2 regions of the Tepidiphilus baoligensis genome follow, and region 1 is predicted to be linked to the other one. Evidence: riboswitches for the same ligand, from Rfam matches in the RefSeq annotation. Region 1 holds a riboswitch; the other holds the start of a gene.
The links. A riboswitch is a leader RNA that binds a small molecule or an ion and turns the genes downstream of it on or off. The one in region 1 is predicted to bind cobalamin.

Region 1 (4,411 bases):
GTGAAAGAACGTCAGCCCGTTGAACTCGAAATCGGCACTCGCGTGGATTATGCGCCGCACCACCGGCCACTGCGATGCGGCATAGCAATGCGCTCCCCCCACCTCGGCATCGATGATGGCGAAAGAATCGTGCTCGATCGCGCGCCCCAAGGCTGTGAGCTGTTCGGTGATCGCCGTCATGATCCTCCCTCATCCGTGATGATGCGCATGAGCATGTTCGTGGGCCGCGGCGGCGCGGTATTTGCAGCCGTCGCACTCCAGCATCCCCTCTCGCTCCCCGTTCGTCACCCGCGATTCCAGCAACGCCACGAGGCGCTCGTCGAAACCGAAATGACGCGCCAGCGCGAACGCCACCGTAGGATATTGCCGCCGCAGGCGCTCCACCTGCGCCCCGATGCGCTCGATCAGCACCCCGGTGAAGAGATACACGGGAACGATGGCGATCTGCATCATGCCGAGTTTCACCTGCCGCGCCACCACCGTCTCCAGACGCGGCCAGGTGATGCCGGTAAAGGCGAGATCGACCAGCTCGTGGTCATTGGCCTCGAACACCCAGCGCGCCATTTTCGCGAGCTCCGCGTTCCCTCCCGGATCCGATGAACCGCGTCCGAGCAAAATCACGCCCGTGGTGGCCGGATCGGGCACGTCCAGTTCCCGCAATGCCTCCTGCAGCCGCTGCTGGATGAGCGGGAAAAGCTCCGCTCCCATACCCAGATGCCTGCGCGCCACGAAGTGCACCTGCGGGTGGCGCGCCCGCGCCCGCTCGATCGCCTCAGGCAGTTCCATCTTCACGTGCCCGGCCGCGTTGAGGATGAGCGGTACCACCACCACCTCGCGCGCGCCTTCCGCCGCCCGATCGAGCCCTTCGTCGAGCAGGATCTCGGCATGCTCGATGAAACACAGTTCGATGCGCCATTGTGGCCGCATCTGCCGCCAGCGCGCCACGAATTCCGCGGTCTCGACGTTTCCCGTCGCCTCGCGCGACCCGTGCGCCACCACCAGCACCGTGCATTCGTTCATGTATCCCATTCCTTCGTCTTTGCTTTGCGCCAGCGATGCGTAAAGGAAGGGTCGTAGAGCTTGCTGCGTGCCAAATCCGGCCACGACGCCGCCCCCAGCGTGGGGCCGACCACGATCATCGCCTGACTCACGATCCCCGCCTCGCGGCACGCCCGGCGCAATTCCCCCAGCGTGGTGCGCACGATGCGCTCCTCGTCCGCCCAGCTTGCCTTGTGCACCACCAGCACCGGCGATTCTTCCGCCCAACCGGCCGCGCGCAAACCCCGCTCGACCTCGGCGAGCCGCGTGATCGAGAGAAAGAGACAGATCGTGCTGCGGTGCGCCGCGAGGGACTCGAGCTCCTCACCCGGCGGCATGGGCGTACGCCCGGCCACCCGGGTGAGGATCACCGTCTGCGTCACTTCGGGCAAGGTCATCGATTCGCCCGCGGCCGCCATCGCCGCCATCGCCGAAGACACTCCCGGTACCACCTTCCAGGAAATGCCCGCCGCCGTGAGCGGCCGGGTGAGCTCGATGAGCGCCCCATAGAGCGTGGGGTCGCCCGTCTGCAGGCGCACCACCGTCTCGTGCGCCTTCGCCGCGGCCACCAGCCACTCGGTCATCTCCTCGAGCGTCATGTCTTTCGAATCGCAGATGAGGCAACCCGGCGGCGCGTAACGCGTCACGGCGGCATCCACCAACGACCCGGCGAAGAGCACGGCACCGGCACACTCGAGCAGCTTCTTGCCCTTGACGGTGAGGAGCTCCGGATCGCCGGGGCCGGCGCCGACGAACCATACCGTCCCCGGCATCAGGCCCGACCCATGAAGAGCCGCCGCTGCAACAGCAGGGATTCCCTCCCGCGATGCCAAGCCTTGGCCGCCGCGAGCACCGCCAGGTCGATGAGCGGCTCGACGAGCACCACCGCAAGGTAGGCCGCGCCGAACGAAGCCACCTGCGCGAGGTTTTCCGCGCCGACCCCCTGACCGTAGAGCGCCCAAAAAGCCACCCACGACACCACGCCCCCCTGGTAGGCGAGCGACAGACGCAGCACGTCGCGATAACGCAGTTCGACGTAAGGAATGTGCGGTGCCACGATACGCCGGGCCAGGAGCGCCGTGGCGAAGAGCGGTACGAGCAAAGTGGTCACGTTCATGCCGAACTGCGGCAGATCGGCGGGCGCAAAGAACATCCCTTGGGCGAGGAGCCCGCCGGCGAGCCCCAGAGCCGCCGCCGCAGGGCCGAAGAGCAGCAGCAAGGTAGAGCCCAGGATGAGGTGGACCTCGGACACGCCCACCGGTCGATGGGGAAAGACCTCGAAGAAACAGAACACGAGGAAGGACGCCACGAGGGTGCGCAACGCGAGCGCCGCCACCCCGTCCTTTTTCACCGCGCGGGCCGCGAGCCACCAAGCGGTGGCCAGGCTCGCGGCCGCAGTGGCATGACCCAACAAGAGTTTGGCGCCCGTGACGACGCCTGGTTCGATATGCATGACCCGTCTCCTTTGCGAAGTCTTCGCCAAGACGAGCCGCACGAGGAGAAAGGGCCTGAGGAAAGGGGAAGAGAGAAGGACCGCCCCGAACCGTCAGCCAAACCCACACCCCGGGGCTCGCACCAACTACGCACTTCGGGCCGGTCTTCTGGCTCGCCGTCATCCGGTTCGCGCGCCTTCCCATGCCGTTGAAGGCACAGTGGCCGATGCGCTTCCCGTCAGGCTCACAGCAGCGGGGGCTGCGCCGGAATGGCAGGACGATGCCCGCTTCACCGGCTTCCCGTTTCACCCACTCGCAAGACGTCGGAGCGGGCACCCGAAGCAAAGGCAAGATACACCGCCGCCGCGCACGATGTCAACGCCATGGACTCCAGCCCTCCTTCCTGTGGATCGTGAAGAAACGAGCGCAAGTCCTTGAACGGATTTGTCTCATCCTGGGATTTTCACAAAATTATCCACAAGCCTGTCCCAATTCTGAGGCGAGTTTGTCTGCCATCTCCCGCCAGCCCGCCGACGGTGCACGGATACAAGGATTCTCCGGTAATCGTTTGTGGATCAATGGAAAATTTCCCCATCGGGTGAATTTCCTCCCCAAACCGCCCACTGCTCATCCCAGGGTTTTCCCAAAGTTTTCCCGCCGGGGAAACGTGCGGATGCCTTGGACGGCAAGAAGTTATCCACAGATTTGGAGGAAACATTGTTTACATGGTTTTTTGTTTACTTGATTTAGTTGACAACCCCTTTCTCCTTCGCCAAAAAAAAACCATGAAGAAAGGAATGTTTTTGCTCTCCTACCAAAAACCATTTTTAAATTGATGTTTTTTGTGACCGATACGCCACAGTGGACAAGGCGAAGGGAAACCGTGGGAAAGTTTGGGGAAAACTCCCCGTTTTTTCTGGATCCCGGAAAGCATTCGTCTACATCACACCGCTTGCAAACCCTTCGTTCCCCTCATTCACCATCAAGAAAAATCCAACGAAATCATAGTTTTTACTCAGTTTTCCACAGAACCTTGTCGAGCATAGTAAACACTAGAGGTTTTTATAAAAGATCTGTGTACAACTACCGATCTCGGCGTGTCTGTCCTGCCGTCTGCTGCCCCTTGCCCTCGTCGCCCCTTGCCCCTAGACTTCCCTGCAACCTCCAAGGGGACGTCGTCGTGCACTTCGAACACCGCCTGTTCTTCGCTCCGGAAGAAGCACTCGATGCCGCCGAGGTCTGGCAGGGATTGGCGATGCGCATCGAGCATCCGCAGGAATTCGTCCTGGGGCTGACCGGCTGCGACATCCTGGAGCGAGGCCCGGCGCACGTGCTGCGCCGGCTGCACTTTGGCCACGACAGCTACCGCGATCGTGTCGAGTGGGAAGAGGGAAAACGTCTGCGCTTCGTCGTCGAACCCCAGGACGGCCGGCCCGGCGGAACGCTGGAGATCTCGCTCGTCATCGAAGGCGAACGCCTCGGGCTGAATTTCCGCTATGACACCACCCTGGACGAGGCTCTGCTCGCGCCCGACGGCCGGCCCGTGGCCGAGTGGCTTTCCCAGGCCTATGCCGCGGCCGATGCCGACACCATAGCGCGCATCGTCGCGATCGCGCGAAAGAAACGAGGAAAAGCATGATCGAATTCAAAAACCTGCGCCTCTACCGCTGGGATGGTCCGGAAGGGCGCACCTACTGGAACGAGCTCTTCCTCCGCCGTCCCTTCCTGCCGGTGGGGCCGCAGAACGAGACGAGCGAAGGCTGGGCGCCGCCCTTCGGCGATGACGAGGCGATTGCGGACGTAGGGGGGCACTGGCTGGCGCATTGGGTGCGCGAGGAGCGCCTCCTGCCGGCGAGCGTGGTCAAAGCCGAGGCCGAACAGCGCGCCGAGGCGATCGCCGAGGAGCGGGGCTATCCCCTCTCGCGCAAGGAACTGCGTGA
Region 2 (4,411 bases), on a different contig from region 1:
TGTGCAGACGTTGCGCACGGCGCAGTTCCCCGAAGACGAGGGGCCGATGGCCCATCCCATCCGCCCCCAATCCTACCGCGCCATCGACAATTTCTACACCGCCACCGTGTATGAAAAGGGCGCCGAAGTGATCCGGCTGCTGCACACCTTGTTGGGGGAAAAAGGCTTTCGCGCCGGGATGGATCGTTACTTCGAGCGCTACGATGGCCAAGCGGTGACCTGCGAGGACTTCGTCGCGGCGATGGCCGAGGCGAACGGCGTCGATTTGACGCCGTTTTTGCGCTGGTACGAACAGGCAGGGACCCCGCGGCTGGTGGTCGAGGAAGACTGGGACGGCGACGCAGGGCGCTACACGCTGCATCTGCGGCAATTCACCCCACCCACGCCCGGACAGCCGGAGAATGGGCCGGTGATCCTGCCCGTCCGCCTGGGGCTGCTCGGTGCCGACGGCCGCGACCTGCCGCTCGTGCTCGCCGACGAGCGCGACGCTGTACCCGCACCCGAAGCGCCGCCAGCCGGAGGGATGCGGCCAATCGCGCCGCGCGATTCCGCCGTGGGCGCGACGACCCGCCTCTTCACCCTGACTGACGAGGCGCTCACGCTCGAATTCATCGGCCTGCCGCCGGGGCCGAAGCCGGTGCCTTCGCTCCTGCGGGGGTTCTCGGCGCCGGTGCGCCTGGTGTTCGAGGAGCCGGACGAGGCACTGCGCCATCGCATGGCCTACGATTCAGACGCCTTCAACCGCTGGGATGCGGCGCAGAGCTGGGCGCAGCGCCAGGTGCTGCGGCTGACCCGGGGCGAAACCGAAACGCTCGACGAGACCTTCGTCACGGCCTGGAAACAGCTGCTCGCCGATGAATCGCTCGATGCGATGTTCCGCGTCAAGGCCGCGGCATTGCCCGGTGAGCGCTGGCTGCTGGAGACGATGACGCCGGCCGATCCGGTGCGCCTGCGTACTGCGCTGGTGCGGTCCTCGATCGACCTTGCCCGGGCTGGACGCGATCTGTGGCCGCGCTGGCGGGATTGCGGATCTGCACGCCCCTATCGCTACGATCCCCTGGAGGCTGGCCGGCGTGCGCTCGCCGCGTTTGCCTGGCGCATGGAGGCGCTGCTGGGTGAGGACGAACGCTGCTCGCGCACGTTTGCCGCCGCCGACAATCTCACCGAGCGGCTGGCGGCGCTCGATGCGGCGCTCGCGCACCCCGATGAGGCGCTGGGCGAGGCGCTGCTCTCCGCCTTCGAGTCGCGCTATGCCGAAGACGATCTGGTGCTCGACAAGTGGTTCGCCCGCCAGGCGATGCGCTGGTCCTGGCATGGTGCTCCGGGGGCAGTGCTCGCGCGCGTGCAGCGTTTGACCGAGCACCGGGCGTTTCGCTGGACCAACCCGAACAAGGTCTACGCCTTGGTGCTCAACTTCTTCGCCAACAATCTCGCCGAAGCCTGCGCGGCGGGCGATCCGGCCTGGGCCTTCTGGCAGGAAGCGGTGCTGCGGCTCGATGCGACCAACCCCATCGTGGGATCGCGCCTTGCCCGGGCGCTGGAGCGTTGGCGGCGTTGGGCCGAACCATATCGCGCTGCCTTCGCGCCCGTGCTGGAGGCGACCCGCCGCCAGGTTCGTTCGACCGAAGTGCGCGAGATCCTCGATCGCATGGCCGACGAGGAGGTCGTGGCGCCTTGAGGTAGAATCACCCCTCACGTTTCTGGTGCCGCGGCCGGGGTTCTCCCGGCGCGGTGAAACGGGAAAGCGGTGCGCCGGATGTGTTTGTCTGGCAAATCCGCTGCTGCCCCCGCAACGGTAGGCGAGTGCGGGCGCGCCGAAATGCCACTGGGCTTGATGCCCGGGAAGGCGGCGCGTCAAATCTCGCGAGCCCGGAGACCGGCCAGGAACGCAGGGCGCAGGCGCGTGAATCCGCCTGCGGTGGGCTTTCCATTCGGGCCGGCGGGGTGGCCGGCCGAGGGGAATCATGTGAATCGCTTCGTCAAATCTTTGGTGGCCGCGTTGCCGCCTAGCCTGCTGTTGTCGTCTTTTTCTTTCGGAGTCGGGGCCCAGGAGGCGCTGGAGCCGGTCGTCGTGACGGCCACGCGGCAGCAGACGCGGGTCTCCGAGATCCTTGCCGACGTCACGGTGATCGAGCGCGAGGAGATCGAGCGCGCGGGAAGCGAGACCATCATCGATCTGCTCGCGCGTCAACCCGGCATCCAGATGGCGCGCAGCGGGGGGCCTGGGACGTCGGCCAGCCTCTACGTGCGTGGTACGAATTCCAACCAGACCAAGGTGCTGGTCGATGGCATCCCCATCAATTCCATTGACTCCAGCGGCTCGCCCCTGCGTTTTCTCTCCTTGGCCGACGTCGAACGCATCGAGATCCTGCGCGGGCCCGCCGCGACGATGTATGGGGCGGATGCCATCGGCGGCGTGATCCAGATCTTCACCCGGCGCGGTGCGCCCGGTCTGTCGGCCGAGGCGTTTGCCGGTTACGGTTCGTACGACACGGCGCAGGGCAGCGTCGGTCTGTCCGCGGGCAACGAACTCGTCCGCTTGCGGGCGGATTTCCAGCAAAGCCATAGCGGCGGCTTCTCCGCCATGAAAAATGCCTCTGGGCAGGACGCGGACGACGACGCCTACCGCAACCGCGGTGGCACCGCCTCGCTCGTGCTCACGCCGCTTGCCGGCCACGAGATGGGTTTCGTGCTGCGGCAAAACGACGGGAGGGCACATTATGATGATAGTTATAATGCATACCAGGATTTTCGTACGCAGCAGTGGCAGGTCTATACGCGTAACGCGCTGACCGATGCGTGGACGAGCACCTTGCGCATCGGGCACACCCTCGATTGGCAAAAACACGTCTCTTCCGGGCTCAGCCGATTTCGTACCGAGAACGACGAATACAGCTGGCAGAACGACGTGGCGCTTCCGCTGGGGCGGGCGATGCTCGCGCTCGAGCGCTTCGAGCAAAAGGCACCGTGGTTAGGGGATGCGCCGAGCGAGGAATCGATCGCCATCAACTCGGCCGTGGCTGCCTGGAGTGCTAACCTCGGGCCGCACCGCTGGCAGCTGAGCGCGCGGCACGACCAGCATTCGACCTTCGGGGGACAGGATACCTATGCGCTCGCCTACGGCTATCAGATCGCGCGCGAGTGGCGCGCCCACGCGAGCCTCGGGACGTCCTTCAAAGCGCCTTCGCTCTACGAGCTCTTTCATCCTAATTACGGCAATCCGCATCTGGAGCCGGAAAAAGGGCGCAACCGCGAAGTCGCGCTCGTATGGGAACGAGACCAGCAGTCGGCTTCGCTCACCTATTACCACAACCGGGTGAGAAACCTGATCGGCTGGGTGGTCTCTGATTTCTTCAACGTTAGTGAAGCGCGCTTCGAAGGTGCCACGCTCGCCTATGAAGGGGCTGCGGCGGGCTGGCAGTGGCGCACGAGCTACGACTGGTTGCAAGCGATCGATGAGACCACCGACAAACCACTCGCGCGCCGCGCGCGGCACAGTGCCACTGCCTCGCTGTGGCGCCAGTGGGGGGCGTGGAATGCCGGCCTCGAGTGGGTCGGCGTGGGACGGCGCTACAACGACAATACCAAGAGCGACGAGCTCGGCGCCTACAGCCTCTTCAACCTCGTGGCGAGCCATCGTTTCGCGCCGGACTTGAAGCTGGAGGCGCGCATCGACAACCTCTTCGACAAGAATTACGAAAGCGCGCGAGGCTACAATACGCCCGGCTTGAGCGCCTTCGTGGGGTTGCGCTATACGCCGCGCTGAAGCGCGCGATTCAGATCTCGAGGTTGTCGATGAGCCGCGTACTGCCCAGGCGCGCGGCGCCCAGCACGACGAGTTCCCGCTCGCCGGGCGCGGGGGGCTGCAAGTCGACGCGGCGGCGTACCGTGACGTAGTCCGGCTGCCAGCCGTGGGCGGCGAGCTCGGCCATTGCTTCCTCCTCCAGCCGGGCATGGTCGGCGGCTCCGGCGCGCACGGCCTGGGCGATGCGCGTGAGGACACGATAGAGGCGCGGCGCCTCGGCACGCTCGGCTTGCGAGAGATAGGTGTTGCGCGAGGAGAGCGCGAGGCCGTCGGCGGCGCGCACCGTCTCGCCGGCGACGATCGTCACCGGCAGGGCGAGCTGGCGCACCAGGTTGCGCAGTACCATGAGCTGCTGGTAGTCCTTCTTGCCGAAGAGAGCGACTTCGGGCTGCACGATGCCGAAGAGCTTGGTGACCACGGTGGCCACACCGCGGAAATGCCCGGGACGCACGGCGCCTTCGAGGATGTCGGTGTGCTCGGGCGGAGGCGCCACGGTGTAGGTCTGCGGTTCGGGGTACATTTCCGCCTCGCTGGGGGCGAAGACGTAGCGCACGCCTTCGGCGGCGAGCAGCTCCAGGTCGCGCGGCAGGGTGCGCGGATAGCGGT

Region 2: it holds a riboswitch for cobalamin, as region 1 does, so the genes downstream of both, GV368_RS01630 (TonB-dependent receptor domain-containing protein) here and GV368_RS05280 (energy-coupling factor ABC transporter permease) in region 1, are expected to answer to the same signal.

The regions. Positions count from the first base shown of each region.
Region 1 is NZ_JAAAUB010000005.1:113,123-117,533, forward strand. Features, by position in the region: gene GV368_RS05265 (precorrin-8X methylmutase) at 1-180, opposite strand, end outside; gene GV368_RS05270 (sirohydrochlorin chelatase) at 190-1,020, opposite strand; gene cobM (precorrin-4 C(11)-methyltransferase) at 1,017-1,811, opposite strand; gene GV368_RS05280 (energy-coupling factor ABC transporter permease) at 1,811-2,491, opposite strand; cobalamin riboswitch at 2,613-2,826, opposite strand; gene GV368_RS11625 (AtaL-like protein) at 3,652-4,110, shown strand; gene GV368_RS11110 (recombination-associated protein RdgC) at 4,107-4,411, shown strand, end outside.
Region 2 is NZ_JAAAUB010000001.1:320,872-325,282, forward strand. Features, by position in the region: gene pepN (aminopeptidase N) at 1-1,678, shown strand, start outside; cobalamin riboswitch at 1,685-1,899, shown strand; gene GV368_RS01630 (TonB-dependent receptor domain-containing protein) at 1,967-3,766, shown strand; gene panC (pantoate--beta-alanine ligase) at 3,777-4,411, opposite strand, start outside.